2 regions of the Paenibacillus sp. FSL R7-269 genome follow, and region 1 is predicted to be linked to the other one. Evidence: a T-box and tRNA genes for the amino acid it is inferred to sense, from the RefSeq annotation. Region 1 holds a T-box; the other holds one or more tRNA genes.
The links. The T-box of region 1 lies ahead of C162_RS24895 (valine--tRNA ligase). A T-box ahead of a tRNA ligase gene usually reads a tRNA of that ligase, here a tRNA-Val.

Region 1 (5,865 bases):
CCTGCGGATTCTCAAGCGCCGCATCGTACTTCGGCCATTCTGCCAAGGTGATGGATTCGCCCTGATGCGGCAGATGCTGCCAGATTTCCTCCGTAATGAAAGGCATGAACGGGTGAATCAGGCGCAATGTGCGGTCCAGTACATAAGCCAGAACAGACTGTGTCTTGGCCTTGGCAGCTGCGTCCGCTCCGTACAGCGAGAGCTTGGCAAATTCGATATACCAGTCGCACAGATCATCCCAGATGAAATTGTAGAGCAGGCGTCCGGTCTCGCCGAACTCGTACGAGTCAATTAGACGCGTAATATCGCGGGAAGTTTCGTTCAGGCGGTGCAGAATCCAGCGGTCTGCTGTGCCAAGCTCTCCTGTAATGTCAATATCTTCAAAGGATACGCCTTCCAGATTCATCAGCGCGAACCGGGAGGCATTCCAGATCTTGTTGGCAAAATTGCGCGCCTGCTCTACCTTTTCCATACGGAACCGCAGATCCTGGCCCGCTGTACTGCCGGTAGTAATCATATAGCGCATGGCGTCAGCGCCGTACTGCTCGATAACATCCAGCGGATCGATACCGTTGCCCAGAGACTTGGACATCTTGCGTCCTTCGGCATCGCGTACGAGTCCGTGCATCAGCACATCGGAGAACGGCTTCTGGCCTGTGAATTCCATGGCTGAGAAAATCATCCGCGCTACCCAGAAGTAGATGATATCGTATCCGGTAACCAGTACGTTGTTCGGATAGTAACGCTGATAGTCACTGCTCTCCCCGTCAGGCCAGCCTAAGGTAGCAAACGGCCAGAGGTTGGAGCTGAACCAGGTATCCAGAACATCTTCATCCTGCTTCAGGTCGGACAGCCCGCTGATGCGGCGCGCTTCTTCTTCATCATGTGCAACTACAAGCTCCCCGGTAGATTCGGAGTACCAGGCCGGAATCCGGTGACCCCACCACAATTGGCGGGAGATACACCAGTCGCGGACATTCTCAATCCAGTTCAGGTACGTCTTCTCGAAGCGGTCCGGCACGAAGTGGACCCCGTCACCGTCCTTCTGTGCAGCGATAGCTGCTTCTGCCAGCGGCTGCATTTTGACGAACCACTGGGTGGACAGATAAGGCTCTACAACAGCCCCCGAACGCTCACTGTGCCCAACCTGATGTACGTGATCCTCAATGGAGATCAGCACGCCTTGCTCCTTCAGGTCAGCTACGATGGCCTTACGGCAGTCGCTGCGGTCCATTCCCTGGTAAGCGCCCGCTTCCTCGTTCATCACTCCGCCTTCATCCATTACGTTGATCTGCGGAAGGTTATGGCGGACTCCCATCTCGAAGTCGTTCGGATCATGCGCCGGTGTAATCTTAACCGCACCGCTGCCGAACTCCTTATCTACGTAATCATCAGCAATAACCGGAATCTCTCTGCCTATTATCGGCAGGACCAGCGCCTGGCCAATCAGATGCTTGTAACGGTCATCTTCCGGGTGTACTGCTACGGCTGTATCGCCCAGCATCGTCTCAGGCCGTGTGGTAGCCACCGTGATATGGCCGCTGCCATCCTTAAGCGGATAACGCAGATGGTACAGATGCCCGTTCACTTCCTTGTATTCAACCTCGATATCCGAGAGCGCTGTACGGGCAGCCGGGTCCCAGTTAATAATCCGCTTGCCGCGATAGATCAGGCCCTTCTGGTACAGCTCCACAAATACCTTACTTACCGCCTTCTTCATTCCATCATCAAAGGTGAAGCGTTCGCGGGAGTAATCGAGGGACAGGCCCATCTTGGCCCACTGGTCATGAATGGTCTGGGCATACTGGTCTTTCCAGTCCCATACCTGCTCCAGGAACTTCTCGCGTCCCAGATCATGGCGGGAAATTCCCTGCTGGCGCAGCTTCTGCTCTACCTTGGTCTGCGTAGCAATCCCTGCATGGTCCGTACCCGGCAGCCACAGGGTATCATATCCCTGCATCCGCTTGGTACGGATCAGCACATCCTGAAGCGTGAAATCCAGCGCGTGTCCGATATGCAGCATTCCTGTTACATTCGGCGGCGGAATCACGATGCTGTAAGGCTCCGCATCCGGCCGCTTGCCGGCTTCGAAGAAGCCCTTCTCCATCCAGTACGCATACCATTTCTTCTCTGCCGCTCCCGGATCATATGTAGTCGGCATGTCGCTCTGCTTGTGATTAGCTGAAGCGGTAGCTTCTACCGCTTCCTGCCCGTTCGGCAGCTCTGCTGCTGCATTGTTGTTATCAGCCATTGTGAACCCTCCACTGTTAAATGTATTGAGTAGCTAGCGGTTTCTGAGAATACAAAAAGGCCCTTCGTCTCAAAGGACGAAAGGCCATTCTTTCGCGGTACCACCTTTGTTTCGCGCCAACAAAAAATAAACCACTGCCTTAAGTTCCCTTGCAGGTTCCTAAAGCTTAGCGCGACACTCATGCAGGGTAACGGCTGCAACCGGCCGCATCCTAACCGGTCTTCATGATGAAGACAAGCTCAGAAGGGCAACTCCGGGGCGACTTCGGGGGCTGCATCCTGCGGGAATTCACACCAATGATAATCCCGCTCTCTGAAGGGCTGACCGCCTACTCTTCCCGTTCCCAGTCTTTAAGCTAGTTATTACTTAGTTCAATAATACATTCAGTGTTATCCCTAGTCAACCAGCATATACACAAAGGGCGCGCAGCAGACGAACCTTGGCGCTTACTCCCCGCTCCAGATCACTTGAACCACATTGAAGCCCTGATTGCTGCCTGTTCCGGGAGCGCCATCCAGCGTAACGGAGAATGTGCTTCCGGCATCAATAATCGAGAAGGCTGAGGCTGAGACTTCCTCGGACTTGGAGGTAGCTCCTTTTTGTACAAAATAGTCCTTATACGTATTGCCGAGCGTCTCCAGACTCTGCTTCGTACGGTAGCTGAAGGTCGCAGACGGCTTGCCGGTCGCCGAGCCTTCGATCAGATCATATATCTTCGCGTCCGCCGGAAGCGGGAAGTCCGCCGGCAGGCTCTTCGGGCGCTTCACAGAATCCGCTGGTGTTCCTGCGGACGAGCCTCCGGAGGAGACAGCCGGAGCAGCCGCATCACCGATGATGACCCGGCTGGTTGCAGCATCATAAGTGACAGCGGTGTTCAGTGCTTCGCCGATAGAGCGTACAGGCAGATAAGTGATGCCGTTGTAGGTAATCGGGGCGAGGGTTTTGCCGTTGCCGTCTTTTGGCGTGTATGCCTGACCATTCACGACGATCCCGATTTTGTTGTTCAGGAGCGCCTTGATCTCCTGCAGATTGCTGGCGGCGTAGACACCGGCCGAGACTGTGAGCGTCAAGCTTAGTGCGGCCGCAGTGGCTGCCACTTTTCTCTTCATGTGAGTGATCATCCTTCCAGAAGTGGTGTACCAGCGCATAGCTGCCTGAATGTGTAATGTATGTAGGCCGGTAGTGACTATTACCCCCGGCTGAACGGTTTGTAAACCAGAAGCGGAGATCTTATATACAGACCGCATAATAAAAATCACTTCATCGCTTCACAAAGAAACAGGAACAGCCCCATCCGTAAGGAAAGGGCTGTTCCTGTTAAGCCTGAATTCTCCGCGCATCATCAATCTCAAGGGATGTATAATACCTGTCCCTCTTCTACAACCTGGCCGGACAGCCGGTTATACATGGTCAGCTCCCGGGTGCTTAGCTGGTATTTCTCGGCTATGGTATCCAGCGTCTCTTCCCGCTGCACGATGCAGAGCCTTACCTTCCGGAACAGCTCCGTTCCGCCCATGCCGCCGATGAACCGGCTCTTCCACGCTGTATCATTGCCGGGCTCAGGGACAGCCTCCGCTACAGAGTCAATATCGCCCGCGAGCAGTTCCTCCTGCTCTCTGTTGGCGCGGCTTGCGCTGAGCAGCGAAGAGAAGGTGAGCGGCTCCTGCTCGGCGGCTCCCGGTTCTTTTTTGCTGCCAAGGGCAACCTTGAGATCCTGCTTCTCTTCCGGGGGAGCCAGAGATTCCGCAGACAGGAAGACCTCATTGTCTGTGGCCTGGATCTCCTCTGCCGCCTCCCCTTCTTCGTTCCCGGCAAACAGCGCAGCAGCATCATTGGCAGCGGAGGTTAGCACCGGCTCAGGCTGCGTTGCGGCATGAAGCTTCGCATTGCCCCAATGATCCACTGTGTTCAAGACGGCGCTGCCTGCCGAAGAAGCCGTATCCAGGCTATGGGTCCTTGCTCTGGGTTCCTTGTCCTTCAGGGGTGTGGAGAGATAGGCAGCGGGCTGGGTGTACGCAGCGTCTTCCGCATACAGCGGCTCAGCTGCAGCCTCAGCCGGATCAGCAGAGCTCTGATCTTCTTCAGAGCCCTCGGACGCCCCCTCGCCATAGGTCCAAAGCGAATTCTCATACAGGGTATCATTCTCCGGACTGCGTAATTTCTCCTCAGACGTATTGCCGTCTCCTGCCTCCGGCGAATACGCTACCGTGTATTCCTCCTGCTGCCAGGCCGGCTGTGCATCTGCACTTCCGATTCCGCGCAGCGAGAGCACTCCGGTAATGTTGACGGTTCGCATTGTCAGCAGATCAATATCGAAATTCTCGATCTCCACCCCTATGTCATCAAGTGAGCTGACCCGGGTCAGCGGAACAGTGATTTCAACGGGAATTGCATGCTCCAGACGTTGTGTAAGGTCATCCTCCCCCCGGTAGAGTCCGGTGAGCAGCAGTTGTCCGTGCAGTTCAGCCCGGTCCTCACGCTGGATGACCTGGATGTCGGGAACCAGCTCGACTTCCTCCAGCTCTGCTATTCCCGGAAGCTCTTCCGAAAGGTGAATGCGTTCATAAATATCAAACCGCAAGCCATGGGACTGGTCAAACACGGGAAATGTCCTCCTTCTTGGCATAATCTATCCCTGAGACAAGCCCAGAGTATAAGCCCAAAATGTTACTCCCCTCATGTATATGCTTCAATCAGGCAGGCATGACAACTTTGCCGCTTCAATTGCGGACAGCGTCTATCCCAGGGGAGAAAGGGCTGTACGTGCATCAGGAATAGAGTAGTGCTGTGGAAGCTTGACACGCAGCGTTACGGCAAGCGGATTCCCCGGACTACACTCGTTAAGCACATCCGCCGGATGAAAAGCTGCCGGCAGCGCACCCGCTCCCGGTTCTTCCTCAAACCGGAGGTAATCCGGAATTGCCGGCCGGCCCGCCCGCAGACTGACCGCTCTCTGGTATACATTCAGCGTACCCGCAGCCATGACATCCAGCGAACGGGTCTGCTCTGCCCACTGCTTAGCCTGGAGGCCGGTGCGTCTTCTCAGTTCCTCATCCCCCAGCAGCTGCTCGATCTGCAGGGCGAGCTGCGCGGCATCTCCGGGAGGAACAATCCAGCCCGTCTCTCCCTGCCGGACCATCTCCGGCATGCCTGCGGTTCCGGCGACAATCGGCGCGATCCCGGCAAGCTGCGCTTCCGTAACCGAGAAGGGCTGCGTGTCCTGAAGGGAGGGCTGCACATAGATGTCGGCTGCCCGGAGTGCAGCCGGAATGTTGTTCAGCTTCCCGGTGAAATGGACCTTATCCGCGATACCCAGCCGGCGGGTCTGCTCCATGAGCTCCTCCAGGAGGCTGCCGATTCCAGCCACCGCACAGATCCACTGCTGACAGCGCTGCTGCAGAATCCCTAGCGCCTCTATCAGCACATGGACGCCTTTGATATATTCAAGACGCCCGGCATACATGATCACAGGGATTCCTTCTGCAAATTGAAGCGGCGGCGTCTCTGCGGCCCGGGCAGCATATTGATGCAGGTCCAGCCCGTACGGCAAGGTATGGATACGTCCTTGGCTGACGCCCAGACTCTGCGTAAGCTGTCCTATCCACTCCGATGAG
Region 2 (5,865 bases), on a different contig from region 1:
AGTGTACCGGCGGTTTCTTCAATAGGAGTGTTCGGATCAGGACGGTGCTGATAGTACAGATCGATATAATCTGTGCCGAGATGATAGAGGCTGGCATCTACGGATTTTTTGATATAGGCCGGGTCTCCCTTGGGTCCCTGAGTATGCGTAATGCCGAATTTGGTCGCAATCACAGCCTGATCTCTCCGGCCCTTAAGCGCCCGCCCGAGAAGCCGTTCATTGCCGCCGAAGCGCTGCTGCTCGAAGGCTCCATAGATATCCGCTGTGTCCAGCAGAGTTACGCCCAGATCAAGCGCGCCATGAATGGTTCGTACAGACTCTTCATTATCCGGCATCATCATCGTTCCAAGTCCCAGAGCCGATACGCTCAGCCCTTCGTTCCCGAGTGTTCTTGTATGCATATGGTTGCCTCCCTCTTGTACCTGTAATAGATCTTACGAACATGTCCTTATTCTAACTGTCCTGCCGTGGAGCAGCCACAGTACGTTTATGCTAGTAAGATCATTACCAGGGAGCAGCAACAGACCAGTAAGACATGTGCCTTCAGATGATCCTCTGCTAGGTTATGACAGGGGTATAGATACAAATATGCAGGCCCGGGTGATCCGCCAGATTGGCCATCGAATTAATGTCATAGACTACAGGCTCACCTGTAACCAGGCTCTCTATAACTACACGGTTGACCCTTTTCCCCTGAATATTGTGCTGCTTCCACATCTCGGCGAAATCTGCACTGTCCTCCAAAAGCTGATCGACCATCTCCTTGTGCCAAGGATCATGCAGGTTCAAGTCATAATAGGTTCTGTACACACCTACTGAATGTAAGGCGAACTCCTCCCAGTTCAGCATCCGGCAGCGCAGCTCCAGATCCAGGAACAGAAGACGCATCATAATGCGCTCAGAAGCAGACAGACCTCCGAAATCACTAAGCACTTCACTTGCTTTATCATTCCAGGCCAGTACCTCAGACCGCTCATTCGTAATAAAAGACGGATAAGTCAATTGCCGGATAATATCCCGCCACTGCGGGTTCAACTCCGGACTGACCGTATCTATAGAAGCAAGTGTATCCGGCAAGCCAGGATTCCAGAGCTCGAATAGGTGTTTACGCTCATCTGCCGACAACCGCAGCGCCTGACTGAGACTCTCCATGACCTCTCTGGAGGCGATAACCTCCCTGCCTTGCTCCAGCCATGTATAATACGTACTGCTGAGACCGGCCAGAACCGCAACCTCTTCCCGCCGCAGCCCCGGTGTTCTGCGCTGACTGTTCGTTTCCTTAATCCCTACAGCTTCGGGCTGCAGACGGTCCCGGCGTGATCTCAGGTATTCGCCAAGACGCTTAAACCTCGAAATCTCATTACTCATGAGCTGGGCCTCCTTTCAGCATTACAATTGACTCACAGCTGCTTTAAATACTCACACACTCTCGCATATAGCGTGGGGTAGATCCCCGGGTAGGTCACCGCCTGCGGCAGCTCGCTGAAGCTTCGAAGCTCCGCCATTTCGTACGGGGGCAAAGTTCCGAACCTTTTGACATCTGCATAATACAACATCCCGTAGCTCTCTGCCAGCTCATCACTGCTGACCGAATAGATGCATAGCGGATGTAGCTCATATTCTTCAGCACCTGTCTCTTCGTAGAGCTCTCTTACCGCAGCTTCTCCGGGACTCTCACCTGCCTCAATATGCCCGCCCGCAAACCCCCACGTGGACCGCTCACGGTGCCGCACCAGCACCCAATCCTCCCCTTGCTTCATAAAAATCACTACATATGTAAGACTCACCTCAGGGCACTCCGCTTCATACAACGTTACGATTATGACTTTACTCCACCTTTTTTGTTGGTTAGAATCTTCCATACAGCTGCAATTATTGTAGTATTATATGGATGGGGTGTCGTGGGTTTTTGTCACTTTTTTCATTGCCCGCAGAGTAACCCGCACGATCAACGCTAGGATCATCCATCTGAGGACAGCCTATTCTTCGTCTTCTTCCTCCGCACTGCATATTCCTATAAACGGAACACATAATCCCGTATCTGGACAAAACCCCGGGTTATCGGCACATAATAATTTGGTGAAATCAGGACTTCGTTGGCTTAGGAATTTGAAATAGCAGACAATCTCATGATTGCGGACAGGCAAACTGTTCAATTGGAAAGAGATCGGAACCTTCGTGTTTACATGCCTATAAAACAAACCGTTCTTGGTAAATGGAGGCGGATACGCAATAGCCGGTAAAGTCGGAATAATGTCATGGATGTTGATAATACGAAAACTATTTTTTACCGTTCGGTTGAATGGGGAAGTGAAGTCCGGGTCTCCGACCCGTGGACTGCCGTACGTATATGCGGCAATATTCTGAAATCGTGTGTTTGCCGAAATATCGAAGGCAGCTAACACGGCTAATGCTCCACCCAAACTGTGGCCTGCAACCCACAGCATTTTGGCTGCGGAAAGCTTGTTCAATGCTCCTATCAGCTCATTTCTTGCCGATTGATAGATGCGAGTGAATCCGCGATGGGTGTTACCGGCATTTCTGACGAAGGGGTAGGGTACTTGATATAAATCCTGATCCGACTCATTGTCCTTGAATGTTCGGGTTCCTCTAAAAACTATCACGATATTATCCTTCGACTCCGCGATATAACCGAATACTTCCTCCTCCGGCTCCTCGACACCGGCAAGAGCGCGAATGGTGAAGCGAAGCAAATAGCCTTTAGGCAATACCAGCTTATCGTGCTCAAATTGCTGATAAGACTGCGCGATCATGGCCGCAAGCAAGATTGCCTGTTCATTGTTGAACATACCTGAACGCTTCATATAGGTAACTCCTTCCTTGCATTCAATTCTCAGGCGGACAGACTTTCAACAACCTTCAAACGGAAAACACATGCTGGTATCAGGACAAAATCCCGGATTATCTTCGCATAATGATTTGGCAAAAAGAGGGTTTTTGCGGCTCAGGTTTTTAAAATAGCAGGCAATTGAGTCATTGCGCGGCACATCGTTCCATTGAAAAGTGATCGGGATCTTCGTTTTTACATGCCGATAGATTAAACCTTTCTTTGTAAATGGAGGCAGATACCTTCGGGCGGGGAAAGTGGGGAATGAATCATGAACGTTGACGATTCGCGCACTGTGTGTGACCGTCCTGTTAAAGCGGGAAACGAAGTCAGGGTCTCCGATGCGTGGACTACCGTATGTATAGACAAATGGATGCTTGAATCGGGTGTTTACCGCAATATCCAAAGCGGCCAGCGTGGCCAAAGCTCCGCCGTAGTTGTGACCGGTAACATACAACTTTTTTGTTGTGGCAAGCTTATTTAATTCCCGGATGATTTGGTTTCGGGTTGATCGATACAGGCAGGTAAAGCCGCGCGACGTTCTCCCACCGTTTCGGACGAATGGATACGGGATCAAAAAGATATCATAGGAGGCAAGAAGATCTGCCGGATACGAAGCGTATCCTCTGAACGCAACAACGATTTGATCCGGCGACTCAGCAATAAATCCGAATACAAGCTCTGTAGGATTCTCAACGTCGGCAAAAGCGCGGATCGTAAAACGAAGTTTGAAGCCTTTGGGCAAAACCAGCTTTCCCTCGAAAAAGAACGGGTACGTCTGATAGCTAATCGCTGAGAGAAATATGGCTGTTTTGCTGTCAAAAACAGGCGGCTTGTATCCGAAACCCATCTTATCATTTCCTTTCCGCTTTTTGGGCTTATTCATCTTCGTTTTTCTCTCATATTCATCTCCTATTACTGTTCCTGGCCCTCGATTATTAATATGTAACTCATCCCTAAATGATGACGTCGCCAGCTGGCAAGGTAGTTGAGAAAGCTTTTATAAGAATGGAATTTACGGTACCAAATAGGCGCCAATTTCAAATTAGGCACGTTTTAAAAGTTCCATAAAAAGCAAAAAAGCCTTGAATCTCAAGGCTTTCTGCGTATAGGACGGATGGGGTTCGAACCCATGACCCCTACCCTGTCAAGATAGTGCTCTCCCGCTGAGCTACCGTCCTGCAACGAGATTTATAATAACACAGGACGTGAGGAAATGGCAAGATATTTTTATGATATGAATGAAAGTGCTTTGCCCTTGTTAAATTTTCACTGCAACGGTGTTAATTTCGCAATATTTCCGCCAGGAACTCCAGCGTATCCATTGCTTTTTTCAACATCGGTTCATTCATGGTCAGCACCTCCCAGTTTGGTTGTTCAACACCCTTCAGGAATAATAACCAGTTAATCAGTCCGCCAGTTAATGGAACGGCCTGCTCCTCGAGCTTTGTTAATTCCATCACATGAATTTCCAGATCGTTATTCAACTGAATCCCGGTGTGATCTTCACGAAGGTGAAACACATTATGATGACGGTCATTAGGGAGACAGGAGTAGTTCAGTATATTGATCGTCACACACTTCTTCAATTGACTGTAGTCGTCGCCTTTTTGAATTTGGTGGTAATACATCTCGCTCCAGTAGAAAAGTGTCCGCTTCTCCATATTGTATGGATTGAACAGCTGCATTTCGATGTTGATCCGTTTGCCCTCAGCCGTCTTGGCCTTGATGTCCAGAATTGACTGTTTCTCCGCTGGAGCATCCTTATCTGTGTACGGATTCATTAGGGCGTGTCTTAAAACTAGATATTGCTTGCAACACATAACCGTAGCATAATTTTACAAGGACGCAATGACGAGGAGCTTGTAAAAGATGCGAAGACGCCACGAAATCAAAGACCAGATTTTTAAGCTTTGCCTTTCTCGCTTCCGCGATGATTCTGTTGAAGTAGCTTCATTCCCGAGGGGGACGCAATACCAAATAGCGGGGTTCGCCGGCCTCCATAAAGGTACTGTTGAGGAAAGCCAGCCTTTTGTGCCCCATATATTTCTATTTTGTCCCCAAAGCTCAAAGAAAAATACAAGCACATCCTTTATCTTCAGCCCTCTCCATTGCGCAATATATTTGAGAGGAACGAATCATCTAAGTTACTTAGCTCTCACAATAAATAGGACATGTTGATATGTTGATAGATTCGAGGTTGCCACCAAGCAGAGTCCCCCTCTTTGTGAAGACTTGTTGAAGCAGTCCTGAATTGATGTTAACTTCCTCCCCTGTATTCTATATAATAGAGGCAGCTTACACACGGAAAGGACTGAACTATGCGCAGATATCAATAGTTGTACCTCACCAAGACCATATATATTTAATGGAGGTAACTTATTGATGATTACAGAATTACAAACCGAGAGATTAGTATTAAGACAAATGCGCACCGCCGATTCAACCAGTCTCTTCTCGATCTGGTCCGATCCTGAAGTCACCCGGTTTATGAATATCAGCAGCTTCACGGATGAGTGTCAGGCCGTAGAGATGATTGAGCTGCTTGATAATCTAGCCACCGAGAATCAGGCGATCCGCTATTCCATCATGGAAGCAGAATCCGGCCGGATTATCGGCTCCTGTGGTTTCAATACACTGGACTATGACAATGCCAAGGCAGAGATCGGTTATGACCTTAGCCGCGAGTGCTGGGGAAAAGGATATGTGCCTGAAGCCCTTCGCGCGCTAATAGATTATGCGTTTGATACACTGGGCTTCAATAGAATAGAAGCAAAGGCCCAGCCTGCTAATATCAATTCTATTAAAGTACTGCAGAAATTAAACTTCTCGCTGGAAGGAACACTGAGACAGTGCGAGCAGTCCAAAGGAGCCTTCATTGATCTGTGTATGTATTCCAAGTTAGCTACTGATTAGGATAATCTGAATAAAGGCTGGCCCTAGGCGCTTCAGAATGAACAGCGCAGGTCAGCCTTATTTGATGTACCGTTAAAGAATCTACTCCTCGCTTCTCAGCC

Region 2: it encodes a tRNA-Val, which carries the amino acid that the T-box ahead of C162_RS24895 (valine--tRNA ligase) is inferred to sense. The anticodon was not compared.

Annotation. Positions count from the first base shown of each region.
Region 1 is NZ_ASPS01000057.1:12,395-18,259, reverse strand. It holds gene C162_RS24895 (valine--tRNA ligase) at 1-2,161, opposite strand, end outside; T-box leader at 2,321-2,605, opposite strand; gene C162_RS34615 (stalk domain-containing protein) at 2,698-3,360, opposite strand; gene C162_RS24885 (LysM peptidoglycan-binding domain-containing protein) at 3,600-4,853, opposite strand; gene C162_RS24880 (glycosyltransferase family 4 protein) at 4,989-5,865, opposite strand, start outside.
Region 2 is NZ_ASPS01000027.1:55,358-61,222, forward strand. It holds gene C162_RS13700 (aldo/keto reductase) at 1-401, opposite strand, end outside; gene C162_RS13705 (helix-turn-helix transcriptional regulator) at 559-1,368, opposite strand; gene C162_RS13710 (NUDIX hydrolase) at 1,401-1,787, opposite strand; gene C162_RS13715 (lipase family protein) at 1,980-2,825, opposite strand; gene C162_RS13720 (lipase family protein) at 2,871-3,698, opposite strand; tRNA gene C162_RS13725 (tRNA-Val) at 3,958-4,029, opposite strand; partial or broken gene C162_RS13730 (Rpn family recombination-promoting nuclease/putative transposase) at 4,147-4,635, opposite strand; gene C162_RS13735 (GNAT family N-acetyltransferase) at 5,234-5,764, shown strand.